DNA from 2 places in the Demequina pilifera genome. Region 1 is predicted to be linked to the other one. Evidence: predicted binding sites of a transcription regulator. Region 1 holds the regulator's gene; the other holds the start of a gene.
The links. The regulator HrcA, encoded in region 1, represses chaperone genes, less so after heat shock. The targets are predictions, from matches to a motif close to TTNGCACTCGNNNNNNNCGAGTGCNAA.
Positions count from the first base shown of each region.

Region 1 (15,530 bases):
GGTGTTCTCGCTCATGACCCCAGGGTCCCAGAGACGGCAAGGGCCCGTCATCGGCCTCGTGACCGATGACGGGCCCTGAACATCCTCGGGGTAAGACCCTGAGGGCTGCTCCGTGGTGCCTCTACCCGTGTGCTGCTAGTTCACAGCCCTTACTTCACCAAGCGAATGGCGAACGGGTAGCGGTAGTTCTCGAGCTTGTTCGCGGCGACGCCGCCGAGGATCTGGAAGATCAGCGCGCCGATCCACACGAGGAACGGCAGGAAGAACAGGATGCCGAACGTCACGGCCATCAGGATGTACGAGACCACGTACGCGATCGCGACGGTGATGTTGAAGTTCAGCGCCTCCTTGCCCTGGTCGTTCAGAAACGCGCTGCGCTCGCGGTAGATCAGCCAGAAGATCAGGGGGCCGATGAAGCCCAGGACGATCGCCGACAGGTGCGTCAGCAGGCCCATCGTCTTCTCGTCCGACTGTGACACCGGCTGACCGCCGGTGGGCTGACCGCCCTGCGGCTGTCCGCTGTTGTGGGGCTGCTCGGGGGGTGGGGGAGTCGTGCTGTCAGTCATGCTTGTCTCACCACTTTAATCTCGTAGGGGTACGTCGCTGGCAGTCCTCGTCGCACGGAGCGGAAGGCCTGAAAGCTGAGCGCGACCGCGACGATGAGGACCACCAACTGAGACAATGTACCGAGAAACGCCAGTAAAGGCACGAGTTCTCGTACGAGCGTCGCGACCAAGAACCCTGCCAGTACCAGGAATCCGAAGTTTGTCGCGGTTGCGGCCTCGCGCGCCGCCCAGGGCTCGCGCCTGCGCCGCATCAGATAGACGATGCCTGGGACCAGTGGCCCCGCCATCGCTCCCAGGTGCGCCACGCTCGCCAGTGCCGCGTCGCGGCCCGGCGGGGCGTCGCTGTCAGGTCCCCGGTTCATGGGGGCCACGCTACCGCTCGGCGGTCCGCGTTAGAATTAGCACTCGTCCGGGTCGAGTGCCAGTACGTCGAGTCCACACGGGAGGTGTCGCGTGAGCGAGGAACGCAGGCGAGCGATCCTTCACGCCATCGTGGAGGACTATGTCTCGACCTCGGTGCCCGTGGGGTCGAAGGCGCTGGCAGAGTCGCATGTGCTGGGCGTGTCGCCCGCGACGATCCGCAACGACATGGCGGCCCTCGAGGAGGAGGGGCTCATCGCGCAGCCCCACACGAGCGCAGGGCGCATCCCCACCGATGCCGGCTACCGCTCGTTCGTCGACCACCTCGCCGCATCGGCGCTGCAGGATCCCCACAAGCGCGCGATCCAGACCTTTCTTTCCGATGCCGTCGACCTCAACGACGTGGTCGAGCGTTCGGTTCGGCTGCTCAGCCAGCTCACACGCCAGGTCGCCGTGGTGCAGTACCCGAGCCTGCGCGAATCCGCGGTCCGTCGGGTGGAGCTCGTGCGGATCGGCACCGAGCGCGCCCTCGTCGTCGTGGTGTCGGCCGATGCGCGGGTCGAGCAGTCCGCAGTGTCGCTGGGAGGCGAGAGATCCGACGAGGAGTTCGAGCGCGTCGCGCGCGAGCTCAACGAGGCGTCCGTGGGGCACACCCCGGCGGCGCTGCAGCGCTCGCTCGACGCCTGGGTCGACCGGCCTGATCAGGTCGGATGGGCGCGCGACGTGGCCGATGCGGTGGTGACGGCGGCGCGCGGCGGCACCGTCGAGCGAGTGGTCTTCGCGGGCGCGGCGAACCTGGCCCGCGCGGGCGCCGACTTCGAATCCGACGCCATCGGCTCGGTTCTCGATGCCCTTGAGGAACAAGTAGTGCTGCTCCGGCTGTTGCACGAGATGGCTGCAGACGGTCGGGACATCGCCGTGCGCATCGGCGCCGAGACCAAGAACGAGGCGCTGGCGCGGACGTCGATCGTCGCGGCGGGGTACGGACCGGGCGGGGACGCGACGTCCCTGCTGGGCGCGCTGGGCCCCACCCGCATGGATTATCCGGGGACGATGGTCGCTGTTCGCGCCGTCGCCCGCTACCTATCGAGAGTCGTGGAGAACGAGTGAAGGACTACTACGCCACCCTGGGCGTCTCACGAGACGCCTCCGAGGCAGACATCAAGAAGGCTTACCGCAAGCTCGCGCGCGAGCATCACCCGGACGTCGCGGGACCCGACGGGGGCGACCACTTCAAGAACGTGGCCGCGGCGTACGAGGTGCTCGGCAACGCCGACAAGCGCGCCCAGTACGACCGCGGCGTCGACCCACGCGCAGCCTCTGGCGGCCAGGGGGGTGCCCAGGGCTACGGCTTCGAGGACATCTTCGAGCAGTTCTTCGGCGGCTCCGGCAGCCCGTTCGGCGGCGCGCAGCAGCGCGGGCCCGCGTCGCGGACCCAGCGCGGCGGCGACACCCTGGTGCAGACGTCCATATCGCTCGAGGAGGCGGTGTTCGGCGCGAAGCGCGAGATCCAGGTGGATCTCGCGGACACCTGCGAGACGTGCCGAGGCACCTGCTGCGCACCGGGGACGTCGCCCGAGACCTGCCGGCAGTGCAACGGCGCGGGCATGATCCAGCGCACCGCGCGGTCCCTGCTGGGGCCCGTGATGACCACCTCGCCGTGCCCCGGCTGCGGTGGCTACGGCACGATCATCCGCCAGCCGTGCGCCGACTGCTCGGGCCAGGGCCGCACCCACTCGCGCCACACGATCTCTGTCGACATCCCTGCCGGCGTGGAGACGGGCACTCGCATCCGCCTGCCCAACCGCGGAGACGCGGGCGTGGGCGGCGGCAGCAAGGGCGATCTGTACATCGAGATCCGTGAGCAGCAGCACCCAACGTTCGAGCGGCGCGGCGACGACCTGCACTGCACGGTCGAGGTGCCGATGACCGCGGCCGCCCTGGGCGCGACCATGGGTGTGGACACCTTCGACGGGGAGCAGCAGATCGACGTGCGCCCCGGCACCCATGCGGGCTCCACGGTGCGGTTGCGGGGACTCGGCGTGGGACGCCTCCAGCGTGGCAGCAGGGGAGACCTGTTCGTTCACCTCGACATCCAGACTCCGTCCGAACTGGACGACGAGCAGCGCGAACTGATGCGCCAACTCGCCGTGATGCGCGGCGAGGAGCTGCCGGAGGCGACGCTCGCGCCCATCGGCGGCGGGGTGTTCTCGAGGCTGCGTGACGCGTTCAAGGTGCGCTGACGCGCCCGTGAGCGCACCGGTCTTCCTGAGCGACGGTGCGGCCGATGCGCGCCCGGGCGGCGTCATCGCCGTCACCGGCGACGAGGCTCGGCATGCGGTGACGGTGCAGCGCCGTGCGGTCGGCGAGGCCATCGAGGTGGTCGACGGCGCCGGCCAGCGCGCGACCGGTGAGATCGTGGAGGCCGGCCCCGACAGGATGCTGGTGCGGGTGGAGCGGGTGTCGCGCGACGACGATCCCGCCGTGGTGCTGGTCCAGGCGCTCGCCAAGGGCGGCCGGGACGAGCAGGCCGTCGAATCCTCGGTCGAGCTGGGCGCGACCCGGATCGTGCCGTGGGCGGCCTCCCGCAGCATCGTCCAGTGGCGAGGGCCGAAGGCGGACAAGGCGCGCGCCAAGTGGCAGTCTCTCGCAGCCGCTGCGACCAAGCAGTCCCGCCGCGCCCTGCTCCCCGCCGTCGATCCCTTGGTGACGACGGCGGAGCTCGTGCGCCGCGTGCGAGAGGCGGTGGCGGACGGGGACCGGGTGCTGGTGCTGCACGAGTCCGCGACCAGGGGCCTTGCGACGCTGACGTGGGACGAGTCGCCGGGTGCGGTGTGGCTCGTCGTGGGCCCCGAGGGCGGCATCTCGGACGACGAGCTCGCGGCGCTCGCCGACTCGGGCGCCGAAGTGGTGGTGCTCGGACCGCACGTGCTGCGCGCATCCACCGCCGGTCCGGCGGCGATGGCGGCGCTCGCGGTGGCGCGCGGGCACTGGTCCACCACCGGCGCGGCTGACGACCCTGCCGACGGGGGCATACGCTAGCCATATGAGTGACGACTGCCTGTTCTGCAAGATCATCGTCGGTGACATCCCCGGCGACATGGTGCTGGAGACCGAGCGCGTGGTGGCCTTCCGCGATATCGCTCCCAAGGCCCCGGTGCACGTGCTCGTGGTGCCACGCGCCCATGTCAAGGATGTCGCCGCAGCGGCGCGCGAGATACCCGAGGACCTCGCGGAGATGGCGCAGGTCGCGCAGCAGGTCGCGGACGCGGAGTGCGGCGGCCAGTACCGATGGATCTTCAACACGGGCTCGCGGGCAGGTCAGAGCGTGTTCCACGTGCACGGCCACGTCATCGGCGGCGGCGAGCTCGAGTGGAATCCCGCGTGAGCCCGAGTCGCGTGATGATCATTGACGACTCCGCTGAGATGACCGCGCTCATGGGCAGCGGCGACGCAGTGATGAAGGAGATCGAGCGCGGATTCGACACCGTTGATGTTCACGTGCGAGGCAATGAGATCACCCTCACGGGAGACGACGCTCAGATCGCTGCGGCCGCCACGGCCATCGAGGAGCTGCGCTCCGTGAGGGCCGCTGGGGTGCCGCTGACGCCCGAGGTCGCCCGCGAATCCGTGCGCATGCTGAGCGCGGCCCGCGGAGTGGCTGCCGCCGCGGCCGGGGCCGGCGACGCCGGCGCGGCCGTCGTGAGCCGTCCCGTCGAGGTGCTGTCGCGGTCGATCCTGTCGAGCAGGGGCCGCACCATCCGGCCCAAGACCCACGGTCAGGCCGAGTACGTGCGCGCGATCGAGACCCACACCGTGACGTTCGGGATCGGCCCCGCTGGCACCGGCAAGACGTACCTCGCGATGGCGCAGGCGGTCGCGGCGCTGCAGTCGAAGAAGGTCAACCGGATCGTCCTCACCCGCCCCGCCGTCGAGGCAGGGGAGCGGCTGGGCTTCCTGCCGGGCGGTCTCAACGAGAAGATCGACCCCTACCTGCGTCCGTTGTACGACGCACTGCACGACATGGTGGACCCCGAGTCGATCCCGCGTCTCATGGAGGCGGGGTCGATCGAGGTGGCCCCGCTGGCGTACATGCGCGGGCGCACGCTCAACGACGCGTTCGTGATCCTCGACGAGGCGCAGAACACCACCCGCGAGCAGATGAAGATGTTCCTCACGCGGCTCGGTTTCGGCTCGACCATGGTGGTGACGGGAGACGTCACGCAGGTGGACCTGCCGGGCGGCACCCAGTCGGGCCTGCGCGCGTCGCGGGAGATCCTCGCGGGGATCGACGACATCGCGTTCTGCGAGCTCGACGCCGACGACGTGGTGCGCCACCGCCTGGTGAGCGACATCATCACGGCCTACGCCAAGCTGGACGAGCGCACCGCCCCGCGTGGCGGCGGCCAGCATCGCCGCTTCGGCCACCAGGGAGACTCCGCGTGATCGAGGTCAACAACGAGACCGACGTGAACGTCGATGAGGTCGAGTTCGCGGAGCTCGCCGGGTACGTGCTGGCCGAGATGCACGTCGCTGACGGCGCGGAGCTCGCGATCCTGTTCGTCGACGAGCCGGCGATGGAACAGCTTCACGTGCAGTGGATGGACGAGCCTGGCCCCACGGACGTGCTCAGCTTCCCCATGGACGAGTTGCGTCCAGGCACGGCCGACGCCCCTACGCCCCCGGGACTGCTCGGCGACATCGTCGTGTGCCCCGCAGTGGCCGCGCGCCAGGCCGCCACGGCCGGCCACACCCCCGAAGAGGAGATGCTCCTGTTGACCACCCACGGCATTCTGCACCTGCTGGGCTACGACCATGCCGAACCCGACGAGGAGAAGGAGATGTTCGCCCTTCAGCGTCGCCTCCTGCTGACGTTCCTGGCCGCCCGTGGCTGACGCGGCCGGCGGCGGCGCCGTCCCTCCCGAGCATCGCAGCGGCTTCGCCTGCTTCGTGGGGCGACCGAACGTGGGCAAGTCGACCCTCACGAACGCCCTCGTGGGGGAGAAGGTCGCGATCATGTCCTCGCGCCCGCAGACCACCCGGCGTGCGATCCGCGGGGTGCTGACGCGCGAGGATGCTCAACTGATCCTGGTGGACACTCCCGGGCTGCACCGCCCCCGCACGCTGCTGGGCGAGCGACTCAACGACGTGGTCCGTGAGACCTTCAACGAGGTCGACGTGATCGGATTCTGCCTTCCGGCCGACGAGAAGATCGGCCCCGGCGACAAGTGGATCGCTCGCGAGCTGGGCGAGGCCCGCGCTCCCGTGATCGCGATCGTCACCAAGGTCGACGCCGTGCCCAAGCACCGGGTGGCCGAGCACCTCATGGCGGTGTCCGAACTCGCCGACTGGGCCGAGGTGATCCCGGTGAGCTCGGTCGAGGACATCCAGGTGGACGTGCTCGCGAACCTGCTCATCAAGTACCTGCCCAAGGGCCCTCCGCTCTATATCGACGGTGAGATCACCGACGAGCCCGAGGACGTGCGTGTCGCGGAGCTGATCCGCGAGGCCGCCCTCGAGGGCGTCCATGACGAGCTGCCGCACTCGATCGCCGTGATGATCGAGGAGATGCTCGAGCCCGATTCTCCGGAGGCCTCGCGAGACGTGCTCGAGATCCGCGCCCAGCTGTTCGTGGAGCGCGACTCCCAGAAGGGCATCATCATCGGCCACCGCGGCGAACGCCTGCGCGACGTGGGGGCGACGGCCCGCGCGGGCATCGAGCGACTCCTCGGCCGGCGCGTGTACCTCGACCTGCACGTGAAGGTCGCGAAGGAATGGCAGCGCGACCCCAAGCAGCTGGGCCGCATGGGATTCTGACGCGCGGTCGCTTCTACGGCTCCCGGCGATGATCCGGGCGGCGGGGGCGAGAGCGGGGCTGGCGCGTCGCTATCGACGAGTCGGTTCCGGTGACACCTGGATGACGGGCACCGGGAACCTCGACGCCCGGAGGGGATCGAGCAGGCTGTCCGTGATCCCCGCTGTGAACTCCTCGAACCCGAACACCTTGAACAGGGCCTCCCTGCCGAACTTGCTGCTGTCCGCCACGAAGAATGCCTCGCGCGCAATCGACATCATGACGCGGTTGAGTTCGATGCCGTAGCTGGAGACGCTGAAGATGCCCTCCTCCGAAACGGTGTCGGCCCCGAAGATCGCGACATCGACCCTCAGGTTGGACAGTTGCTGAACTGCCGTCGGGCCCCACATTCGGTAGTCATTGGGCAGGAGATCCCCGCCAATGAAGACGAGGTGCATCTTCTGGCGGTCGGCCACTTCCATGCCAATTCGCAGGTCATTGGTGACGACGGTCACGCCCTCCTGGTTGAGGTGCCTGGCCACCTCAAGGGTGGTGGTTCCCGCAGCCAGAATGATGGTCTGGCCGTCTAGAACCCGCTCAGCCATCGCCTTGCCAATGGCGATCTTCTCCTCGCGATGGAGCGATGCGCGCACTTGAGTGGGGGTTTCCGGGTGAGTGACGGGAATGGCACCGCCATGGGTTCGCTCGATCAGCCCCATGGTCTCCAGGCGCTCCAAATCGCGCCTAATCGTGGATATGTCCACGCCAAACATGGCGGCGAGAGTGTTCACCGACTGGAATCCGTGGGTCCGGACAGATTCAGCGACGTCCAAATGACGTGTCACGGGCCCTCCTTGGTCGGTTTCCGAAACGAAGATTAGCATGCACGATTCCGCGCACTCAGTACCTCCAGATCATAGCCGAGTGCGCGATATCGCGCAGACTGTGCGCGATAGCGCTTGACATGGTCGCGTAAGCGTGCGTAGGGTCGGCCGTGCTCGAGACGAAGAACGTCCAGGGCGAGACCCTCTCAGGGTGATGGTCGGCAAACTACGAAGGAGTAGAACCCATGAATCGCAAGGTACAAGCCGCGTTTGCGGCAGCGGGGCTCTCGCTGGTGCTCGCCGGTTGCAGCACGGTCGGAGACTCAGAGGACGGCGCGGCCGAGGCTTCGGAGCCGACCACGAGCGGCGCTGCGGGCGGACTCGCTGCTGAGGACATGACCATGGTGACCGTCGTGAAGGTGCAGGGCATCGGGTGGTTCGACCGGATGTCGCAGGGTGTCGACAGCTTTGCGGAGCGCACGGGCGTGGACGCCCGCCAGGAAGGTGGAGACGACAACAGCGCTGAGAAGCAGATCGCCATCGTCCAGGACCTGATCGCACAGCAGCCCACCGCCATCACGGTGGTTCCCAATGACCCGGCATCGCTGTCGTCCGTCCTCAAGCAGGCTCAGGACCAGGGCATCATCGTCGTCTCCCACGAGGCCAGCGGCATCGAGAACGTCGACATCAACATCGAAGCCTTCGACAATGCGTCGTATGGCGAGGACATCATGACCAACCTCGCTCAGTGCATGGCTGAGGAAGGCGAGTACGTCCAGTTCGTCGGTGGGCTCACTGCCAAGACCCACATGGAGTGGGTGGGCGCCGCTCACGACCTCCAGACGGAGTCCTTCGCGGGCATGACTCGCGTTGAGGAGCCGATCGAGAGCACGGACAACGAGGCGGTTGCCTACGACCGAGCACGCGAGATCCTTGCCAAGTACCCGAACATCAAGGGCTTCCAGGGCTCAGCCGGAAACGACGTTCCCGGAATCGCGCGGGCCATCGAAGAGGCAGGACTCGAGGACGAGGTGTGCGTCATGGGGACGTCGATTCCCTCGCAGTCGCAGAAGTACCTCGAGACCGGCTCGATTGACAAGATCTTCTTCTGGGACCCCGCTCTCGCAGGCGAGGCCCAGCTCGAGATTGCGATGACCCTTGCTCAGGGCGGAACCATCGAGGAGGGCACCGACCTCGGCATCGAGGGCTACGAGTCGCTGCGCCTGCTCGAGGGCACCGAGAACGTGTATGTGGGCGATGCAGCCGTCGCCGCGGACGCGGCCAAGGCCTCCGAGTACGACTTCTAAGTCGTCACCCACGTTCCACACTTCTTTCCGGGCCCCGACTGGGGCCCGGAAAGAAGTCTCACCCAAGAATGGTTCTCGACATGAACAACGAAGTTGGTCGCGACGCTGACGACGGCACTGTGCTGAGCGTCGCGGGGGTCGCCAAGACGTTCGGCGGCGTGAAGGCGCTCATCGATGTCTCGCTCGAGCTGAGGTCCGGAGAGGTGCATTGCCTCGCAGGGGAGAACGGCAGCGGAAAGTCCACGCTGATCAAGGTGATCTCCGGTGCAGAGCGTCCCGACGCGGGCACCATCGCGATCGGCGGCACGTCGTACAGCGGTGTACGGCCGGACGTGGCGATCAAGGCCGGCGTGCAGGTGATCTACCAGGACTTCTCGCTGTTTCCCAACCTCACGGTGGGTGAGAACATCCTCTTCACCTCCGCGGTCGCGGACGGACGGCGACGCTTCTCGCTTCGCAAGGAGCTGCCCCAGGCGCGTGCAGTCATCGAGGAGCTGGGGTTGGACCTGGACCTGAATGACGAGGTCGAGGCGCTCTCGGTTGCGGACAAGCAGCTGACGGCCATCTGTCGTGCGCTCGTGCATGACGCCAAGGTGATCGTCATGGACGAGCCGACCACCGCGCTCACTCACACCGAGGTGACGCGGCTCTTCGCGATCGTCGACCGGCTCAAGGCGCAGGGCGTGGCCCTGATGTTCGTCTCGCACAAGGTCGAGGAGATGCTCAAGGTGTCCGACCGGGTGACGATCATGCGCTCCGGCAGCGTCGTCTCGAGCGGACCCGCCTCGGAATACGACGGCAGACGTATCGCCCGCGACATGACGGGCCACGAGGTGCTCAGCGAGCGCGAGATCTCGGCATTCGACGGTGGGGCAGGAGACCGGCTCGCAGTCGAGGGCCTGTCCAGGCGCGGCTACTTCAAAGACATCTCCTTCACGGTGGGACATGGGGAGATCCTTGGGATCACCGGTCTGCTCGGGTCGGGTCGTACGGAGATCGCGGAAGCGCTGTTCGGAGTGATGCCCCACGACTCGGGCACCATCGCGGTCGACGGGTCCGAGGTGTCGATCAACTCCGTTCAAGACGCCATCGCGGCGGGAGTCGCCTACGTGCCCGAGGACCGCCTGACCCAGGGCCTGTTCCTCGAGAAGTCGATCGCCGACAACATGATCGCGGCATCCGTCGACAAGTACCGGACGCGCGGCGGGACCATCGGCTCCTCGGCGGCCAAGAAGGCCATCGACGCCCTCTTCGCTCGCCTCAGGATCAAGGCGCCCACGTCTGCGGCTCCCGTCAGGTCACTGTCGGGCGGCAACGCCCAGCGTGTGGTGCTGGCCAAGTGGGTCGCGAACGAGCCGAAGATCCTCATCCTCAATGGCCCCACGGTGGGCGTCGACATCGGATCCAAGGCCGAGATCCTGACGCTCCTGCGTGAGCAGGCGGCAGCCGGCATGGGGGTCATCGTGATCTCGGACGACGCACCCGAACTGGTGTCCAGCTGTCACCGCGTCCTGGTCGTGCACCGCGGGCGGATCGCCCACGAGCTCACCGGAGACGACGTCAACGATCTCAACATTCGAGAGAAGGTCTCGGCATGAGCCAGCTACTGACGGCGCAGAGTCTCTCCCGGCTTCGCGGGGCGAACAACGAAGGGGTCCTCGCGCTGGTCCTGGTCGCGCTCGTGATCGCCATGTCCGCGATCAACCCCGACTTCTTCTCTCTTCCAATTCTGTTCGCCATCCTCCGCAGCGCGATCGTGCCACTGGTGCTCGCGCTGGGGGTGCTGATCGTCATCATCTCTGGCGGAATCGACGTCTCCTTTCCTGCGATCGCGACGTTCGCGGCCTACGGCGTCGTGCATCTGTCCCTGACGAGCGGGATGGATCCCGGACTCGCCGTGATGCTCGTGGGGGCGCTGGTGATCGGCGCCGGGCTCGGGGCGATCAATGGGTTCCTGATCGCCACCTTCCGATTGCCCACGCTCATCGTGACTCTGGGCACGCAGGGAATCTTCAGAGGAGCACTGCTGACGTTCGTCGGGACCCGCTTCATCGCGGACCTCCCCGAGTCGTTCGCCTCGTTGTCCACGGCCAACATCATCGACACCGAGACGGCGTCGGGTCAGGCCTACCTTCACGTGCTGGTGGTGCCGGCCCTGGCGCTGTGCGTCGCCGTGGCATGGATGCTTCGGTCGACGATGTTCGGCCGCAGCATCTACGCGATCGGAGGCGACTCCGAGGCGGCCCGCCGCGCCGGAGTCAAGGTGGTTCGCACGCAGGTGTGGATGTACACCCTGGTCGGAATGCTGGCGGCCATCGGAGGGCTGATGTACGTCGCCATGGGACGTTCCGCGAGTCCGCAGGACCTCGTGGGCACCGAGCTCGACATCATCGCGGCCGTCGTCTTGGGCGGCGCCTCGATCTTTGGCGGTCGGGGCTCGGTGCTGGGGACATTCCTCGGCGTCCTGCTCATTCAAGTCATCAACAACTCGCTGATCCTGGTGGGCGTCCCGAGTGCATGGCAGCGCGCGGTCGTCGGAGTGCTGCTCGTGATCGGCGTGGCGATCCAGGTCTCGTCCGCGCGCAGCAGGAAGCGCAAGCCTGCCGCAATCGTCCAGGAGGAAGAGGTGACACACGCATGAGTGCTGTGAAGCTCAAGCCAGAGAGCGCCTTGGGGCGCGTGAACGCCGGCGTGCATGCTCATGCCACCGACATGGTGGGCCGCATCCAGAGGTCGCGCGGATCCGGACGCATGCTGGTCCTGGTGCTCGTCTTCTTCACGTTCTTCGCGGTGCTCGAGCCCCAGGTGTTCCTGAACCCGATCAACCTGCAGAACATCATGATGACGGCGCCGGAGATCGGCTTGCTCAGTCTCGCGATCATGCTTGCCATGCTGACCGGAGGCATCGACCTGTCGGTCGTCTCGATCGCGAACCTGTCGGCGATCACGATCGCGACGCTGTACATCAACGTGGGCGAGCAGAACCCAGAGCTGGCGGCGTCGCTGACTCCGCTCTTCGTGCTGGCCGGAGTCGCGGTGGGCATGCTCGGGGGATTGTTCAACGGCTTCCTGGTGGCGAAGATCGGCATCACGCCCATCCTCGCCACGCTCGCCACGATGCAGATCTACAACGGCCTCGCCATCGTGTGGACCGGGGGGACGACCCTCGCGGGACAGCCCGCCGGACTCGGGGAGTTCGGCCGGTCCGCGATCGCAGGGGTGCCGATGCTCTTCGTGGTGTTCATTGTGATCGCCGTGGTCATCGGCCTGATCATCAATCGCACTCCCATCGGGTTGAAGGTCCAGCTGCAGGGGGCCAATCCCGTGGCCGCCCGATACACCGGCATCAGGAGTGGGCAGGTGCTCGGCTCGACATATCTCCTCACTGGATTGCTCGGTGGCCTGGCCGGCGTTTTCATTCTTGCCCGCAACCCCACGGCATCGGCTGACTTCGGGTCGTCGTACGTGCTGCTCGTGATCGTGATTGCCGTTCTGGGAGGCACCAACCCCATGGGCGGTTTCGCCTCGGTGCTCGGCGTCGTGCTTGCGACGCTCACGTTGCAGATCGTATCCAGCGGCTTCACCGCGCTGCGAATGTCCCCGTATGCGTACGCCATTGCCCAAGGTGTGATTCTCATTGCGGTCATGATCGTCGATTCGGACAAATGGCGTGATTATCGAAGTCGTTGGAAGAAGAGCCGTTCAACTCAGCGTTCTCAACTCAGTGTGAAAGGAAAGGCATCATGAAGAAGATCATCAATTCGCCGACGGCTTTTGTGGACGAGATGGTCGAGGGGATCGTCCTCGCTCATCCGGACCTCGTGAAGAACCCCGGCGAGGACCCTCGCGTCCTCGTGCGTGCCGATGCACCGGTGCAGGGAAAGGTGGGCATCATCACGGGCGGTGGCAGCGGACACCTTCCGCTCTTCAAGGGCTATGTCGGTCGCGGCCTCTGCGACGGCGTGGCCATCGGCAACGTGTTCTCGTCGCCGTCATCCGCGCAGTGCCTCGAGGCGGCCAAGGCCGTCGACGGTGGCAGGGGGGTGCTCCTGCTCTACGGCAACTACGGGGGAGACGTCTTCAACTTCGACCTCGCAGTCGACCTCGCCGAGCTCGAGGACATCGAGACCAAGACCGTGCTGGGCCGCGACGATGTGGCGAGCCAGCCCCGCGAGAACGCCGAGGGCCGTCGCGGAGTCGCGGGGATCTTCTTCGCCTACAAGGCCGCAGGTGCAGTCGCCGAGGCCGGGGGGAGCCTGGACGAGGTCGCCGCTGCCGCCCAGGACGTGGTGGAGAACACCGCGACCATGGGCATCGGCCTGTCTCCGACGATTCTTCCGACCACGGGCAAGCCGAGCTTCGAGCTCGAGGACGGAGAGATGGAGGTCGGGATCGGCATCCACGGAGAGCCGGGGTTCGCTCGCGGGCCTCTCGCTTCCGCAGATGACATCGTCGACGACATCCTGCCCCGTCTGATCGCGGACCTCGACCTCGAGTCGGGCAGCCGAGTCGCCGTGCTCGTCAACGGCATGGGCGCGACCCCTCTCGAAGAGCTGTACGTCATGTATCGCCGAGTCCACACTCACCTGAACGAGGTCGGCATCACGATCGACAAGAACTATGTAGGCGAGTACGCCACCAGCCTGGAGATGGCCGGGGCGTCGATCTCGCTGCTCAAGCTCAACGACGATCGGCTGGGGCTCCTCAACGCCCCCGCCGAGTCGCCATTCTTCAAGGAGGCGTAGCAATGGTCAGCAACCAGGAACTCCGGCAGTCCATCCAGAACTGCGTCCGAGTCTTCTCGCAGAGCGCGGATGAGCTGACCGATCTCGATCAGGCCCTCGGTGATGGCGATCTTGGCATCACGGTGTCACTCGGCGCGCAGGCCGTGGATGACGCGGTCGAGGCGTTGCCCGACGATGCAGATGCCGTGACGATCGTGCGCGCCTGCGCGAAGGCGTTCGCCAACGCGAATCCCTCGACGATGGCCGCGCTCGTGGCCGGTGCGCTGCTCGCTGGTTCGCGGGTGCTGCCCAAGGAGGGAGAGATCGAGCACGAGCAGGTCGGCGAGTTCATGCGGGCTGCCGCAGAGAGCATCGGCCAGCGCGGCAAGTCCCAGGTGGGGGACAAGACGATTCTCGATGCGATGGTGCCGGCGGCAGAGGCCTTCATCGCAGAGCCGGACCACGCCGAAGCCCTTCACTCGGCGATCGGTGCGGCAACGGAGGGCGTGCAGAGCTCGAAGGCGCTGCAGTCGCGCAAGGGCCGCGCATCGTGGCTCCAGGAGCGCAGCATCGGCTTGCTGGACCCCGGGGCCGTGGGCTACCAGCGGTTCCTCGAAGCTTGGCGCGACGGAAACAAGGGCGACTCCTGATGGCCGCATCGAAGCCGCAGATCGCCTACTTGGGACTGGGCACGATGGGGCGCGGCATGGTCGCCAACCTCGTCGCAGCTGGTTACTCCGTGACCGTGTGGAACCGGACGCCCGTGGACTCCAAGGATCTGGGGGTGGACGTGTCGGTGGCGTCCACCATCGCCGAGGCGGTGTCCGGAGCGGACCTGGTGATGTACTGCCTGGCGGACGACCCTGCCGTGCGCGACGTGGTGCAGGGGGCACAAGGAGTGGCTGCCCACGTCAGCGACGACGCCATCGTGGTCGACCTGTCGACCATCAGCTTCTCGGCGCACGTGGAGGAGCGGGAAGCCTACGAAGCCCGTGGAGTGCGCCTGGTCGATGCCCCGGTGTTCGGGTCGCGCGGCGAGGCGAATGCCGGTGGGCTGTGGGTCGTCGCAGGAGGGGATGAGGCGGACTTCGCCCGTGTGCGCGAGCCGCTCAGCGTCGTGGCGGAGAGCGTGCACTACATGGGCCCCTCGGGATCCGGGGTGCGCATGAAGCTCGTCGGCAACTACCTTGTCCTCGCGCAGCTCACGGCCCTCGGCACCGCCCTGTCGATGGCCAACAAGGCTGGCCTGCCCGTGGACGCAGTGCTCGGCGTCCTCAAGGTGACGGACTTCCGATCGCCCATCTTCGACGGAGTGGGCGACGCGGTGGCGAAGGACGACTACGCGCCGGACTTCGCCGCCAAGCTGGCGCTCAAGGACGCGAAGCTGCTCCAGGAGGTCGGGGCCGAACTGGGGCTGGCGGTCCCGGTCGCGGACACCGCGCAGGACCTGCTGGAGCGCGCTGTCGGTGAGGGCTGGGGCGACCTCAACGCATCGGCACTCATCAAGGTGATCGCAGCCGATGCAGGGGTGAACCTCGCACGGTGATCCGGGTGGGCCGTGTGCGGCGTGGGCTGGGCGCCCACGCCGCACATGCCCGTCTCGACCCATGTTGGCGAGGACACGCGCACAGCCGCTATGGTGAACGCATGCGTGCACGCTCGCTTCTTCTTCGTCGCCGCGACGAGGCCTGACACCAGGCCGGCTCCTCGTCGCGGAGGCTGTCGCGCCGGCTGACACTTAAGCCACAGATCCCGACGAAGGACACCCCTCATGAGCGACCACTACACCGGCGGAGCCCAGCGCCCGTCAGCGATGCCCATTCAGAAGTACCGCCCGTTCCACGAGCAGATCACCGTCGACCTGCCCGACCGCACGTGGCCCGACCGCCGTATCGAGAAGGCGCCCCGGTGGTGCGCCGTGGATCTGCGCGACGGCAACCAAGCGCTCATCGAGC
Region 1 covers NZ_JBMDTW010000006.1:106,231-121,760, forward strand. The annotation lists gene ACNI14_RS11650 (DUF4870 domain-containing protein) at 1-15, opposite strand, end outside; gene ACNI14_RS11655 (DUF4870 domain-containing protein) at 150-566, opposite strand; gene ACNI14_RS11660 (DUF4870 domain-containing protein) at 563-928, opposite strand; gene hrcA (heat-inducible transcriptional repressor HrcA) at 1,020-2,036, shown strand; gene dnaJ (molecular chaperone DnaJ) at 2,033-3,169, shown strand; gene ACNI14_RS11675 (16S rRNA (uracil(1498)-N(3))-methyltransferase) at 3,177-3,968, shown strand; gene ACNI14_RS11680 (HIT domain-containing protein) at 3,973-4,314, shown strand; gene ACNI14_RS11685 (PhoH family protein) at 4,329-5,372, shown strand; gene ybeY (rRNA maturation RNase YbeY) at 5,369-5,821, shown strand; gene era (GTPase Era) at 5,814-6,743, shown strand; gene ACNI14_RS11700 (DeoR/GlpR family DNA-binding transcription regulator) at 6,813-7,604, opposite strand; gene ACNI14_RS11705 (substrate-binding domain-containing protein) at 7,790-8,851, shown strand; gene ACNI14_RS11710 (sugar ABC transporter ATP-binding protein) at 8,932-10,449, shown strand; gene ACNI14_RS11715 (ABC transporter permease) at 10,446-11,492, shown strand; gene ACNI14_RS11720 (ABC transporter permease) at 11,531-12,598, shown strand; gene ACNI14_RS11725 (dihydroxyacetone kinase subunit DhaK) at 12,595-13,596, shown strand; gene ACNI14_RS11730 (DAK2 domain-containing protein) at 13,599-14,225, shown strand; gene ACNI14_RS11735 (NAD(P)-dependent oxidoreductase) at 14,225-15,121, shown strand; gene leuA (2-isopropylmalate synthase) at 15,347-15,530, shown strand, end outside.

Region 2 (15,530 bases), on a different contig from region 1:
TCCGTTCGGCTTCGCGATCGACCAGCGCGAGACGACGGGCGCCGCGGCATCCTTGATGCGGACTCATGCCACGCAGTTCACGCCTGAAAACCATATGAAGCCCTACGCCTGGTACTCCGGAGTGGACCGGTTCTCGCCGTCTCCGACCATCGACACGCTGATGACGTTCGCACTCGACAGCGACCTCGACGTGCACGGACACACGCTGGCCTGGCACTCCCAGTCACCGGACTGGTTCTTCGACGCGGCGGACGGCTCACCGCTGCCCTCGGATCAGGGCGGTCAGGACATCCTGCGTCAGCGGCTCGAGACCCACATCTTCGACGTCGCCGAGCACCTGAGCTCCGAGTACGGGCTCTTCGGCGCCGAGAACCCCATCGTCTCCTTCGACGTCGTCAACGAGGTCGTGAGCAACGACCCCGGCACCCCTGGCGGGCTGCGAGAGTCCGAGTGGTTCCGGGTGCTCGGCGAGGACTTCATCGACCTCGCGTTCCAGTACGCGGACGAGGCCTTCAACGAGACCTACGCAGCGCCCGGATCGGACCGCCCGGTCGCCCTCTACATCAACGACTACTCGACGGAGTGGCCGGACAAGCGGGCGCGCTATCACGCGCTGGTGGAGCGGCTGCTCGAGCGCGACGTGCCCCTCGACGTGGTGGGTCACCAGTTCCACGTCCACTCGTCCGTGTCGGTGCAGCAGTTGGACGACACCCTCAGCGACTTCGAGGACCTCGGCGTCCAGCAGGCCGTCACCGAGTTCGACCGTCCCACGGGCACGCCCGTGACCGACGAGCGGCTCGAGGACCAGGCCAACTTCTACCGCGACGCCTTCCAGGTCTTCGCGGACACGCCTTCGGTGATCGCGATCACGGTGTGGGGCCTGACGGACGACCGCAGCTGGCTCGCCGCCGATGGCGCTCCGCTCCTGTTCGACCAGAGCTTCGCACCCAAGCCGGCGGCCTTCGCCGTGGCATCGGTGGAGCGACCAGCGACCCTCGAGTCGATCGCGGTGACGCAGTTGCCGACCACGACCGAGTACACGGTCGGTGACGAATTGGACCTGGATGGTTTGGAGGTCACGTCGACGTGGACCGACTCCGCTACCCAGGTGCTGACCAGTGACGAGTTCACGGTGTCGGGATTCGACTCGTCGGCGGCCGGCGACGTGACGCTGACGGTGACGCTGGATGCGGATGCGTCCATCGCGACGTCGTTCGAGGTGACGGTGTCCGAGGCTCCTGCGCCGGTCGAGTTCACCGACGTCGACGATTCCCTCCAGCACTTCGAGGCGATCACGTGGATTGCGGGCGAGGGGATCAGCACTGGCTGGGAGACCGGCGCGGGGCAGGAGTTCCGTCCGTTCCACTCGATCACGCGTGATGCGATGGCGGCGTTCTTTTACCGCTACGCCGGTTCGCCGGACGTCACGCTCCCTGCGCAGTCTCCGTTCGCGGACATCACGCCCACCAATACCGAGTTCTACGAGGAGATCGTGTGGTTGGCGGACCAGGGGATCTCCACGGGGTGGCCCGTTGCCGGCGGCGGGCGTGAGTTCCGTCCCTTTGAGCCGATCACTCGTGACGCGATGGCGGCGTTCCTGTATCGACTCGATGGGGAGCCCGAGTGGTCGGATCCGGTGGTGTCTCCGTTCACCGACATCACGTCGGGGAACACGGAGTTCTACACCGAGATCACGTGGCTGGAGTCCACGGGCGTCACGGAGGGCTGGCCCGTGAGCGGCGGCTTCGAGTTCCGCCCGTTCCACGAGACCACCCGCGACGCGATGGCCGCCTTCCTCTACCGATTCGACGGCGTCGCCCGCTAGGCGCGGAGCGAGCGGGCGCGCCCAAGCCTGCCCGCGCATCGGCCGATGCGCGGGCGGGGTCGGTGCGCGACTACCCTTGGGCGCATGGCTGGAAACTCAAAGCGCCGCGGCGCGACCCGCAACTCAGGCTCCAAGAAGGGCGCCACCGTCGGCACCGGGGGCAAGGGTCGCCGGGCCCTCGAGGGCAAGGGTCCGACCCCACGCGCCGAGGAACGCCCCAACCACAAGGCGTACAAGTTCAAGAAGAAGGCCGAGTCGGAGGCCGCGAAGCGTCCTCAGCAGCGCACCGGCAGGATCACCCCTCGCGACCGGACGTCGAGCTCGCACGAGCTCGTGATCGGCCGCAACAGCGTGCTCGAGGCGCTGCGCACCAAGCTGCCCGCACTGGCGCTGTCGGTCTTCAACCGCATCGACGCCGACGACCGCATCACTGAGATCGTGTCGCTCGCGGTGGAGGCGGGCATCGAGGTCCGCGAGGTCACCAAGGCGAACCTCGACGGGCTCGCCGGCGGCAGCCCGCATCAGGGCGTCGCGCTGGAGGTGCCGCCGTACGACTACGCCGCCCCCGAGGACCTGCTCGAGATCGACGGTCAGGCGCGCATCATCGCGCTCGACGGGATCCAGGACCCCCGCAACCTGGGAGCGATCATGCGATCCGCGGCCGCCTTCGGCGCGACCGGCGTGGTCATCCCCGAGCGCCGCGCCGCCGGCGTGACGGTCGCGGCGTGGAAGGTCTCCGCGGGCGCCGCCGCCCGCCTGCCCGTGGCCCGCGCCACCAACCTCACGCGCGCCCTCGAGGCGTACAAGTCGGCCGGGGTCTTCGTCATCGGCCTGGACGGCGGGGGAGAGGTCGACATCGCCGATTCCCACCTGCTCGACGGGCCGTTGGTGATCGTGGTCGGGTCCGAGGGTTCGGGGCTGTCGCGCCTGGTGCGCGAGGCCTGCGACCAGATCGCCTCGATCCCGATCTCGAGCGACACCGAGAGCCTCAACGCCTCCGTAGCGGCGTCGATCGCCCTCTACGAGGCGCGCAAGGCAGTGAGCTGACCCTGCCGTCGGTGCGGTGACCGGCAGCGACGTCAGTCGGCGCGGTCAGTCGGCGCTCGGCGCGGATGGCGCCGAGTGCTCGGTGGGGGCCGTCGGTGCGGTCTCCGGCAGCAGCGAGCGCCGCTGGACCACCGGCGGTTCGGGGTCCTCGGGCTCGGGCACGCTGCCCCATCCGTGAGTGTTGTCGTTGGCGTACGGGTCCGGCAGTTCGAACGTGTCGCCGTGCTGCTCGGTGAGGGCGGGCAGCTCGGCCGTCATCTCCGCGATCGAGCGGCCCAGGACGGCCTTCTCGTCCGCCTTCTTGGGCAGCACGTGCTTGACGTATGAGGCGGTCGCCACCGGCATGGGCACGTCGTGGCCCGCGGCCTCGGCCAGATACCAGCGGTGTTCGAGCACCTCGTGGAACACCTGCGCCGGCTCGAGCTTGCCGCGCAGGCCACGCGGGACGGCCCGCACGGTGGGCTCGAACATGCGGGTCAGCCAGTCGTGGGCGGCGTTGGCCTCGTCCATGGTGCGGTTGTCGTTCCACGCGCGGAACTCGTCCATGTCGTTGAGCAGGCGCCTGGCCTGATTCTCCTGGACGTCGAGACCGGTGAGCCGCATCAGCCGGCGCTGGTGGAAGCCCGCGTCCACGACCTTGGGGCGAATCGCGATCGCCGTGCCGTCCTCCGTCTGCTCCATGTCGATCTCGCCCAGGTCGAAGCCCAGGTCGTTCAGCTGCCGCACCCGCTCGGCCACGCGCATGCGCACGTTCGACGTCGCGGTCGACACCTCGGTGAGGGCCGACCACAGCTCGCGGTAGCGCTTCTCAAGCCGCTCGCCGATCTCCAGCGGATCCACGCTCTCGTCGAGATCCTCGGAGCCCTGGAGGTCCAGGAGCTCGCCCGTGATGTTGGTGGTCGCGATCTCGAGGTCGTACGCGCGCTGGCCGTCGGTGAGGCGCGTCTGCAGGTCGCCGGTCTCCGCATCCACGAGGTAGGCGGAGAACTCGGCGGCGTCGCGGCGGAACAGCGCGTTCGACAGCGACACGTCCCCCCAGTAGAAGCCCAACAGATGCAGCCGCACCAGCAGGACCGACAGCGCGCCGACGAGCCGCTTGAGGGTGCGGGGCCGCATGGCGGAGGCGAACAGCGCGCGATACGGCAGCGAGTAGGCGAGGTGCTCGGTGACGAGCGCCGCCGACAGTTCCTCGCCCGTGGGGGTGCGCCTGCCGGTGACGACGGCGATGGGGTGCACGGTCGGGGCATCGAGCCGCTGGAGCTCGCGCAGGATGGAGAACTCCTTGTGGGCGATCTCGGGGTTGGTCTCCTTGATCGCCAGCACGTTGTCGCCGTGGCGGACGAATCTCACCACGTGGCGCGACAGGCCGCGCGGGAGCGCCGCGATGTGCTCCTCTGGCCAGGCGCTCAGCGGAATCTCCCACGGCAGCTCGATCAGGGCGGCATCGGCGGCTCCGGTGATGTGCAACGGCATGCCGTCAGACTAGCGGGCGCAGGTGCGGGCAACAGAAGAGGGGCGGCCCCTTGCGGGACCGCCCCTCTTCCTGATGCTGTTGCCGAGACTATCGGCGGTTCGACTCGATCTTCACTTCCTTGGAGATGCGCTCCCCGGTGGCCGCGGAGAAGATGTGCTGCTCGCCCTCGCGGATCTTCACCCACACGGTGTCGCCCTTCTTGGGCACGTCGCGGGGGTCGATGCGGAGGATCATCTGCGCGTCGCCGGCGTTGAAGTGGACGTCCTGCGCCTCGGGGGCGTCGGACGGAACCTCGCCGTACACGAAGGCGTCGGAGCCGAGCTCCTCGACCACGTCGACGTCGACCGGGATCGAGCCCTCGGTGTGGGGCGCCACGCGGTCGAGCGACTCGGGACGGAAGCCCAGCACCACGTGGTTCTTGTCCTCGGCCTTGAGGTGCGAGAGCGCCTCGCGCTGGAGGGTGACCTCGCCGCGACCGACCTGCGCCTTGTCGCCCTCGACGCGGAAGGTGCCGATGTTCATCGCGGGGGAGCCGATGAAGCCGGCCACGAACACGTTCGCGGGGGCGTCATACATGTCACGCGGGGTGCCGACCTGCTGGAGCACGCCGTCCTTGAGCACCGCGATGCGGTCGCCCATGGTGAGCGCCTCGACCTGGTCGTGCGTCACGTAGACGGTGGTGGTGCCGAGTCGACGCTGGAGGGCGGCGATCTGGGTACGGGTCTGCACGCGGAGCTTGGCGTCGAGGTTCGACAGCGGCTCGTCCATGAGGAACACCTGCGGCTGGCGCACGATCGCGCGTCCCATGGCGACGCGCTGACGCTGACCACCGGAGAGGGCCTTGGGCTTGCGGTCCAGGTACTCGGTGAGGTCCAGGATCTTGGCGGCAGCCTCGACGCGCTGGCGGATCTCCGACTTGTCGATCTTGGCGATCTTGAGCGCGAAGCCCATGTTGTCGGCCACCGTCATGTGCGGGTAGAGCGCATACGACTGGAACACCATCGCGATGTCGCGGTCCTTGGGCTGAACGTGGGTGACCTCGCGGTCTCCCACCCAGATGCTGCCGGCGTCGATGTCCTCGAGTCCTGCGAGCATGCGCAGGGACGTGGACTTTCCGCAACCGGAGGGGCCGACGAGGACGAGGAACTCGCCGTCAGCGATGTCGAGGTCGAGCTGGTCGACCGCGGGCCTTTCGGTGCCGGGGTAGATCCTCGACGCCTTGTCATACGTAACAGTGGCCATGGTGATGGTCCCTTCACTGGCAGGTACGTGCCAGACGATCCGTGGTGAAGAGTGCCGATGTGGTGTCCACAGTGACACTGCCCCCGGCAACGATGCAGGGGGTGGAATCATCTTGCCATAGGGGGCGCTGCCGCGTCACCTAGCGGGCGGTACGTTATGTGCATGGCGGGCGTCAAACGTGACATGGGCGAGGAGATCGGCGGCTACACCGTCGTCGAGACGCTTGGTCAGGGCGGTTCCGGGGCGGTCTACCGGGTGCGGGACGAGGGCGGTGAGACGTACGCCCTCAAGCTCGTGGACGCCCAGCACGACGAGGTGGCGGCGCGCAGGCTCGAGCGCGAGGTGCATGCCCTGCAGTCGCTGCGCCATCCGGCCGTTCCCCGGGTCCTCGACGCCGAGCTGGACGGCGCCGAGACCTTCGTGGTGTTCGAGTACATCCCCGGCGTCAGCATCTGGCAGCACGTCCAGGACCACGGGCCGCTGTCGGGGGAGGCGCTTGCCGACTTCGCGGACCGCACCGCGTCGGCGCTCGAGGCCGTCCACGACGCGGGAGTGGTCCACCGCGACGTGACGCCGTCGAACATCATGGTGGGCCCCGAGGGCCCTGTGCTCATCGACTTCGGCCTGTCTCACCGCGAGCACGACGAACGCCTCACGCGCGACGGCCTGGTCTCGGGCACCGCCGGCTATGTCGCTCCCGAGGTGATCGACGGGGCCGAGCCGGGCCCCATCGCGGACCGCTGGTCCTGGGCGGCCACCGTGGCGTACGCCCTCACCGGCGCGGCCCCGTTCGGTTCCGGCACGGGCGCCATCTCGCGGACGCTCGCGGCCGAGGTCGATCTGCCCGATGCGCCAGGCGCCGGGGCGCTCAGGGCCGCCTTGGGCCGTGACATCGGAGCGCGCCCGAGCCCGCACGAGGTGGTCGCGGCGCTGCGCGGCGCGACGATCGCGCTGCCGGTCTCCGGGGAGCAGATGGCGGCCACGGAGGTGGCGCCGGGCCTGGCCGCGACGTCGGTGATGCCCGCGCACGGGACCTGGAACGAGGCCGGCTCGGACCCCACCGCCGGGCTCACCGTCACGGCGGCGAGTCCCGTAACCAGCGACGAGCTTCGCCGCCGCGACGCGGCCGACCCCTGGGACGCGGCCGATGCGGGCGAGGGCGACGACGCGGACGATCCGGACCGTGAGGACGAGGGCGACGACGAGTTCGCGCACGACGACGCCGCGCTCCCGCCCGCGCCGCGCCATCCGCTGATGACGCTCACGTGGATGCTCGCGATCGCCGCATCGGCCGCGCTCGCCCCGCTGGTGGCGGCCGCGGCGCTGGTGGCGGCCGCAGTGATCGCCAGGACGGTGCAGCGGCGCGCGGTCGGCCTGCACCTGGCTCGCCAGCGCCGAGGGGAGCGGCGGGGCGACGCCGCGCTGCACGCCCTCGGCCTGCCGTGGCACCTGCTGCGCTCGATCGGCGAGACCCTGCCGGCGGCGGCGATCGCCATCGCCGCTGGCGGAGGGGTGACCGCGCTGTGCTGGTGGCTGGTGGACGAGGGGCGGGTCGCCACGGGCGACTCGGAGCTCTGGGGCCACGCTGCAGCGCTGGCAGCGGGAGGCCTTGTCGCCGTGGCCGCGCTGTGGTGGGGGCCGTGGATGGAGTTGACCCGGGAGGGCAGCAGGCGCGTCGCCTCCGGCCTCGCCCCCACGCGCGGGGTCGCCGTCGCCTGGACCCTGGTGGGGCTGGCGGCCCTGGGCGTCGTGGTGCTCGCGGTGCTCCTCAACGCTCCCCCTCAGTGGTGGCCCGCACCGCAACTGCTCGTGTAGCAGGCAGGCGGGGAACCGCGCGGCCGTGCGGTACGTTGGCGAAGCGATGTGACCGTGTGCGGACAAGGCTGCGGCGCGCCTACCAACGGAGGGGTTCGATGGCACTCAGAGGACGGTTCGGCACCATCCAGCCGTGGCTCAGTCTGCTCGTCCGGCTCTCGATGGCCGGGATCCTCATCGCCGCCGCGATCCCCAAGATCCAGGACATCCCGAAGTCCATCATCGCCGTGCGCGCCTACCGGCTGCTGCCGGAGGAGGTGGTGCCGTTCGTCGGCACCATGCTGCCGTTCCTCGAACTCGCGCTCGCGGTGGTGTTCCTCCTGGGCGCATTCACGAGGCTCGGCGCGATCGTGTGGCTCCTCATGATGGCCGCGTTCACGTTCGGGGTGATCTGGGCATGGGCCACCGGGCTGACCATCGACTGCGGCTGCTTTGGCGGCGGCGGGGAGGTCGACGCGAGCGAGACCAACTACCCGCTGCACCTGATGGAACGGCTCGGGTTCATCGTCCTCGGCACATTCCTCGCGATCTGGCCCCGGAGCCGGTTCTCGGTGGACGGCGCGCTGGCGCCGGAGCCCGCGACCGAACCCGAGCCCCAGCCAGCCCACTAGAGTTCTGACGAAAACCAGAGACCAGAAAGTAGACCGATGGCCAAGAACAAGGCGACCACCTCGAACGACAAGGCCTCCGCGGCCAAGAAGAAGGCACAGCAGCAGGTCAAGGCGCAAGAGCGCCGCACCGCGCTGTACATCACCATCGGCGCAGCGCTGGTGGTGCTGATCTTCGGCGGCATCGTGTGGTTTATCGTGCAGCAGTCCTCGGTGCCGTCACTGGACTCGGGAGAGGCTGTGGCGCCGCTCGGGGCAGACGAGACGGGCGGGATCTTTGTCGGCATGGACGGCGTCGCGGGTGGCGAGGCCCCGGACGATGCCCCACGCGTCGACGTCTATGCGGACTTCATGTGCCCCGTGTGCGCGCAGTTCGAGGAGGTCAACGAGGACGACATCGACGCGATGCGCGAGGCCGGCGACATCGAGCTGTACCTGCACCCGATCTCGATCCTGGACCGTGCGTCGCAGGGCACTAACTTCTCGACCCGCTCCGCCAACGCGGCGGCGACCGTCGCGGACGCCGCACCCGAGTACATCGTGCCGTTCATGAGCGCGATGTTCGCGAGCCAGCCCTCGGAGGGCACCGGGGGCCTGACCGACGAGCAGATCGAGCAGATCGCCATCGACGCCGGCGTTCCGGAGGACGTGGCCGCCACCCTCGATGAGGGCAGGTTCACCAAGTGGGTCGTGGCCGCCACCGACCAGTCGTCGCAGGACGGCGTGCCGGGCACCCCGGCGATCATGATCGACCGCGAGATGCTGCAGCAGCAGGAGGTCCCGTACTTCCAGCCCGGAGCACTGAGGGCGCACATCGAAGGCCTCTAGGCCTCACCTGCTACGAGGGCCCCGTCGGCGACGCCGACGGGGCCCTCGTGCGTCCGGCGCACGGCGGCGCACCGGTATCCTGCTGGGACGGCGCGCTCGCGCGCCTCACCGCTGGCATGGCGCAATTGGTAGCGCACCTGTCTTGTAAACAGGGGGTTGCGGGTTCGAGTCCCGCTGCCAGCTCCATTCTCTTTCTATCCGCGCCCGCCGCGCCGCAACCAATTGCCGACATTATCTGCCGACATTATCTGAACTGCGCCCCGCGCCGAGTGTGAAGATCATCACACTGGCCTCGTCGGCTGCAGAATTCCTCACTAAGTTTCCCGTTAATGCCGATGTATGGCAGGTATCACACTCCGCGTGTGGCGCCGGACCGGGATCCGGGAGGGCGCCATTCACGGGGCCTTGGTGAGCAATACCGGACAAGAGTGCAGGCAGTACAGCAGGGCATGGCGCTCGCCGCGAGAGTGCGGAAACTCTCGTGGCGGGTGTGGACATCACCGTTGATGACATGACGAGAACGCTGTGACATCCGTCACGACACACTTTCCATGCAATTCGGTGATGAAAGAAGACGCTGGGGGGTGCCCCGGGGGAATCCACCCCCGGGGCGGCCAGCATCACTGACAGAGGGGCAATGGAAATGGCAGAGAAGAAGCACAACAAGCGCAAATTCGCAGCGCTGGCGCTCGCGCTGGTGGGCGTGGCGGGGCTGTCGGTCGCGTCGGCCGCGACGCTCAACGTCGAGGCCTCCAACGAGGTCGCGATCGGCACGGAGACCTTCGCGGCGTGCGACACCGCCGTCGCGGTCGACTACACGTATGACACGGACGACTTCACCATCAAGGACGTCACCGTCGACGGGATCTCGGACACGTGCGATGGCGAGGGCATTCGAGTCGTGATCGAGGAGTTCGGCGCGGCCGAGGGGGATGCGCCGCTCGCGGTGGTGACCGGTCAGCTCGACGCCTCCGGAAGCTTCACCAAGGCCGTGACGGAGTCCATCGACATCGCCACCGACCTTGGCCTTGTGACGGTCGTCATCGGCTAGCAGGACGATTCAACGGACGGGCTCCGATGGCAGCCACTCTCGATGCCGGTACCGGCTCGCAGCGCGCGAGCCGGTACTGGCGCGTGGTGCGGCAGGGTCTCGCCTGGGTGCTGTTCGCCGTCGCCGTCTACTTTCTGTGGCCGTCCTCACTGGGCGGCGGCACGTCGCTCGTCATCGTCTCGGGTGAGTCCATGGAGCCCACGTACTACTCGGGTGACATCGTCGTGGCCCGCTCCGGGGCGCCCCAGGTGGGCGACGTCATCGTCTACGCCCCAGAGGGTCTTGGAGGGGCCCAGGTGGTGCACCGGATCATCGGCGGGGACGGCGAGTCCGGGTGGGAGCTGCAGGGGGACAACAACGATTTCATCGACCCGTTCCGCCCGGCCGAGGCCGAGGTGCGCGGGATCGTGCAGTTTCACGTCGCGAACGCCGGCGCCGTCACCATGAGGATCCTGAACCCGTTGGTGTGGTGCGGAGTGATCCTCGCCGCGACGGTCCTGGCGCTGTGGCCGTCCGATGACGACTCGGACGACGAGCCGGACGACGACGGTGATGAGCCCGAGGACGAGGTGCACGGGGCTGTCCCGGACAACGAGGACCATGCGGCGCCCGTCGCCACAGCCACAGCCACAGCCACCGTTGCGACAGTCGCGGCGAAGACCGCTTCGCGGCTCGGGCGTAAGCGCCTTGGTTTCGCCGCGTTGGCAGGCGGCCTCAGTCTTCTCACGGTTGCGTGCGCCACGCCTGCGAGCGCCGCGCAGCTGACCGTGGTCGCTGGCTCCGAAGTCTTCTCTCATTCGGCGACCGCGTGCGCGCCTGCCCAGGTTGCAGGTGCGCCGGTGATCGACACCACTGGTGCCGACGGGACCTCGGCCGGGGTGTTCTCCCTGGTGGACATGGGCGGAGTTCCGGCCGACTGCCATGGGCTGTACCTCGAGGTCTTCGTGCACGACTCGTCCGGCACGGTCATCGCCTCGGGAGACGGCACGGCATCCGCCGCTGGAACCATCGACGTGGGCAACTATCCGGCGACCTCCGTCGTGACGGTGGTCGCACGGATCGGTGGCTGGATCTTCCCCACCACGTGGACCGCCCCGGCCCCGACCGGCCCTGCTGATCCGGTGGTCGGCTCCTGCGAGGGCTACCTCATGTCGACGGGGGAGATCCCGGCGGCGACCAGCTGCAGCCTCAGCGCCGGCAAGGTGGGGGCGGTGAAGTTCGTGGACCAGCACAACGGCGGCCCCGGCCACTACCGCACCATCCAGATGTCGACGCAGTTCTCGCCCGGCGGCTACATGTCACCGGACGGGTGGCGGCAGTATCAGGACATCACCGAGTGGCGCTTCGCTCTCGATCTCACCGCGCCGCCATACGGCACCGGGCTCGACCTGTCAGGTTCCTACTACCTGTACAACAACGGCAACAACGCGGCGCTGGCCTCGGGCGAGGACTGCTCGGATCCGACGTCGGTCGTGTTCCAGGAGCGCACGGTCGGGAGCAATCCCACCGCCGGCTTCGTGGTCAGCGAGGTCCCGATCGCGTGGATGGCCCCGGACCAGTTCCTGTGCTCGCGACCTTAGGTCGCGCGCGACCCTCGTCCCCAGCGGATCGGTGGGGCGCCCAGGTCCGCGAGCAGCGCATTCACGCGCGAGAAGGGCCGGGACCCGAAGAATCCGCGTGACGCGCTCAGGGGGCTCGGGTGAGGGCTGGCGACCCGCGGCACGTCGCCCAGCAGCGGCGCGAGGTTCTGAGCGTCCCGGCCCCACAGCACCGCCACCAGCGGCGCGGGTCGGGCCGCGAGCACGCGGATGGCATGCTCCGTCACCGCCTCCCAGCCCTTGCCCCGGTGCGAGCCGGGAGCGCCGGGGGAGACCGTCAGGACGCGGTTGAGCAGGAGCACGCCCTGCTCGGCCCAGTGAGTGAGGTCGCCGTCGGGCAGCGTCTCGCCCGTGTCGTCGCGCAGCTCGCGCGCGATGTTCACGAGCGATCGCGGCATGGGGTGGCCGGGTGGGACCGAGAAGCTCAGACCCACCGGGTTTCCCGGCGTGGGGTAAGGGTCCTGGCCCACGATCAGCACGCGCACGGCGGCCAGCGGAGCGTGGAAGGCGCGGAGCACAGCTTCCGATTCCGGCAGGTAGCCCCGGCCGGCGGCGATCTCCTCGCGCAGGAAGCGGCCGATGCGCGCCAGCTCCGGCGCGACCGGGTCCAGGGCGTCGGCCCAGTCGCTCGCCACCTGGGTTCGCCACGCCTCCGACATGTGCGCCACACTAGCCGCGCGCCGTCCCGCGCCCACCCCCGACCGTCAACTGCGAACCACTTTTCGTGGCGACACCCCGAGGCGGCGGGCCGATGCGGTGGCTGGCTCGGGGTGTCGGCCCCCGGAGTGGTTCGTACTTAAGGGGGATGAGGCGGGTGGGTCCGGTGGGTGCGGTCCGTCAGTGCGGAGAGAAGACGGCCGATGCGGGCGAATGACATCTCTGTAGTTCGCCGGTAGTCTGGGGCGCACCAGTCAAGGCAAGAGGAGGGTGCTCATGAGCGAGACCGCACGAGTCGAGCACCCGACCGCCGTCGACGAGCTGTCCGAGCGCGACGCCGGCATCCTCCGATTCGAGCGCAAGTGGTGGAAGTTCGCGGGAGCGAAAGAAGACGCGATCCGCGAGCAGTTTTCCATGACGAGCACACAGTATTACCAGGTGCTCGGCGCGCTCATCGACACCGAGGCCGCCCTCGCGTTCGACCCGATGCTGGTCAAGCGACTGCGCCGCATGCGATCCGCACGTCAGCGAGGACGCGCCACGCGCTCGTTCGATGCTGCGGCGCTTCGCTAGAGTGACCCGCGTGTCCCAGCACTACGAGCCAGACGAATTCGACGAGATCGCCGCCCAGGGCGGCCCCGTCGGCGTGCACCGTGCCCCCCGCCCATGGTGGAGCCGGGTGCTCCCACCGCTGCTGGCGTTCCTGATCGCGGGCGCCATCGCCTTCGCGATCGCCACGGTGCTGTGGAACCGCGACGTCGCGGGACCGGCCGAGCCCACCGCTGAGCCCACCATCACGGTGACCCCCTCCAGCGAGCCGTCCGTCACCGCGAGCCCGGTGCCGACCGCGACCTCTCAGGAGCCCGTCCCGTCGCCCACCCCGACGCCGACGGAGACGGAGGAGCCCGAGCCCGTCATCCTCTACGACTCGCAGGTGCACGTGCGCAACGGCGCCCGCATCCAGGGCCTCGCGGGCGAGCAGCAGGAGACCCTCGCGGACGCCGGCTACACGAATATCGAGGCGAACAACATCGACCCCTCGCTGATCCCCGACGGGGCCAACGTCGTGGCCTACGACGGCGACCGCCTCGCCGACACGGCGCAGGACATCGCCGACACGCTCGGGATCGAGGCCGTCGACGGCAGCGGGACCCCCGGCGGTGCCGAGATCGAAGTGCTGCTCGCGTCCGAGCCCGACGCCTGACCCGGGTCCCGGGCTCGCCCCCGCGCCCCCGGTGCCGTGAGGCGCCGGCCGGCCCGCGCATCGGCGCTGTGCTCTGGGTGAAAAGAGAGTGACACGGTTTGCACTCGGAGGGGGAGAGTGCCAGAATCGGCGTTAGCACTCTCAATGCGAGAGTGCTAAAAACACCGGCTTCCGGGTCGAGGTGCAGGTTCGTGGCGTGAAGGGAACGCCCCGGGCCGCATCGTCCGTCGCGGGCGATTCGGAGCCACCACCCATCGAAAGAGGACTACACACCCATGGCAAAGATGATTGCCTTCGATGAGGACGCCCGCCGCGGCATGGAGCGGGGCATGAATGCCCTCGCCGATGCTGTGAAGGTCACCCTCGGCCCCAAGGGCCGCAACGTCGTGCTCGAGAAGAAGTGGGGCGCACCCACTATCACCAACGATGGCGTATCTATCGCCAAGGAGATTGAGCTCGAGGAGCCGTTCGAGAAGATCGGCGCCGAGCTCGTCAAGGAAGTTGCCAAGAAGACGGATGACGTCGCTGGCGACGGCACCACCACCGCAACCGTGCTCGCTCAGGCGCTCGTGCGCGAGGGCCTGCGCAACGTCTCGGCCGGTGCCAACCCGATCGCTCTCAAGAAGGGCATCGAGAAGGCCGTCGCGGCCGTCACCGAAGAGCTCCTCGACTCCGCAGTGGAGATCGAGACCAAGGAGCAGATCGCTGCCACCGCCGGCATCTCCGCCGGTGACCCCGCCATCGGCGAGCTCATCGCCGAGGCGATGGACAAGGTCGGCAAGGAAGGCGTCATCACCGTCGAGGAGGCGTACCAGTTCGGACTCGAACTGGAGCTGACCGAGGGCATGCGCTTCGACAAGGGCTACCTGAACCCGTACTTCGTCACCGACGGAGAGCGCCAGGAGGCCGTGCTCGAGGACTCCTACGTCCTGCTCGTCGAGTCGAAGATCTCGTCGCTCAAGGACCTGCTGCCCATCCTCGAGAAGACGATGCAGGCGGGCAAGCCGCTGACCATCGTCGCCGAGGACGTGGACGGCGAGGCCCTCGCGGCGCTCGTGGTCAACAAGCTGCGCGGCAACCTCAAGGTCGTCGCCGTCAAGGCTCCCGGCTTTGGCGACCGCCGCAAGGCGATGCTGCAGGACATGGCCGTCCTCACCGGCGGCCAGGTCATCTCCGAGTCGGTCGGCCTCTCGCTCGAGAGCGCCGGTCTGGAGATGCTCGGCCAGGCACGCAAGGTCGTCGTCACGAAGGACGACACGACCATGGTCGACGGCGCTGGCGCCGAGGACCAGGTGCAGGGTCGCGTCAACCAGATCCGTGCCGAGATCGAGAACTCGGACTCGGACTACGACCGCGAGAAGCTCCAGGAGCGCCTCGCCAAGCTCGCCGGCGGCGTCGCCGTCATCAAGGCGGGCGCGGCCACCGAGGTCGAGCTCAAGGAGCGCAAGCACCGCATCGAGGACGCCGTGCGCAACGCCAAGGCTGCCGTCGAAGAGGGCATCGTCGCCGGTGGTGGCGTCGCCCTCATCCAGGCCGGCACCAAGGCACTGGCGGCACTGTCGCTCGAGGGTGACGAGGCCACTGGCGCTCGCATCGTCGAGCTCGCGATCACCGCGCCGCTGCGCCAGATCGCCGTCAACGCCGGCATGGAAGGTGGCGTCGTCGTCGAGAAGGTCAAGGGACTCCCCGTCGGACACGGCCTCAACGCCGCGACCGGCGTCTACGAGGACCTGCTGGCCGCCGGCGTCAACGACCCGGTCAAGGTCACCCGCTCCGCGCTGCAGAACGCCGCGTCGATCGCGGGCCTGTTCCTGACGACCGAGGTGGTTGTCGCGGACAAGCCCGAGCCCGAGCCGGCCATGCCGGCCGGCGGCGGTGGCGACATGGGCGGCATGGGCTTCTAAGCCCCTTCGCACCTGCCGTACCCGAAGGCCCCAGGGAGAGATCCCTGGGGCCTTCGTGCGTCCGGGGCAGTTTCAGGCGGCCGATGCGCGGGCTGGGTCGGTCGGCCCGGCGGCCGATACGCGGGCGGGGTCGGGTTCGCGTCGCCTCGGTGGCCCCGCGGTGTCAGCCGCGCCCGTGGCGCGCGGCAGACGTCACCCGCAGGCCCGAGGCGCGCAGGCGACGGATCAGTTCGCGCGAGTCCACGAGCACGGCGCCCTGCTCGGCCAGGCGCGGGTA
Region 2 covers NZ_JBMDTW010000001.1:461,566-477,095, reverse strand. The annotation lists gene ACNI14_RS02115 (endo-1,4-beta-xylanase) at 1-1,825, shown strand, start outside; gene rlmB (23S rRNA (guanosine(2251)-2'-O)-methyltransferase RlmB) at 1,910-2,872, shown strand; gene ACNI14_RS02105 (DUF4032 domain-containing protein) at 2,918-4,345, opposite strand; gene ACNI14_RS02100 (ABC transporter ATP-binding protein) at 4,434-5,588, opposite strand; gene ACNI14_RS02095 (serine/threonine-protein kinase) at 5,751-7,403, shown strand; gene ACNI14_RS02090 (MauE/DoxX family redox-associated membrane protein) at 7,502-8,014, shown strand; gene ACNI14_RS02085 (DsbA family protein) at 8,051-8,839, shown strand; tRNA gene ACNI14_RS02080 (tRNA-Thr) at 8,950-9,025, shown strand; gene ACNI14_RS02075 (hypothetical protein) at 9,483-9,890, shown strand; gene ACNI14_RS02070 (signal peptidase I) at 9,917-11,470, shown strand; gene ACNI14_RS02065 (uracil-DNA glycosylase) at 11,467-12,147, opposite strand; gene ACNI14_RS02060 (DUF3263 domain-containing protein) at 12,422-12,718, shown strand; gene ACNI14_RS02055 (LytR C-terminal domain-containing protein) at 12,729-13,349, shown strand; gene groL (chaperonin GroEL) at 13,625-15,253, shown strand; gene ACNI14_RS02045 (DUF4031 domain-containing protein) at 15,417-15,530, opposite strand, start outside.
Region 2: groL (chaperonin GroEL) is a predicted target of HrcA. The motif match lies at 13,482-13,508, and genes of this name have one in related genera.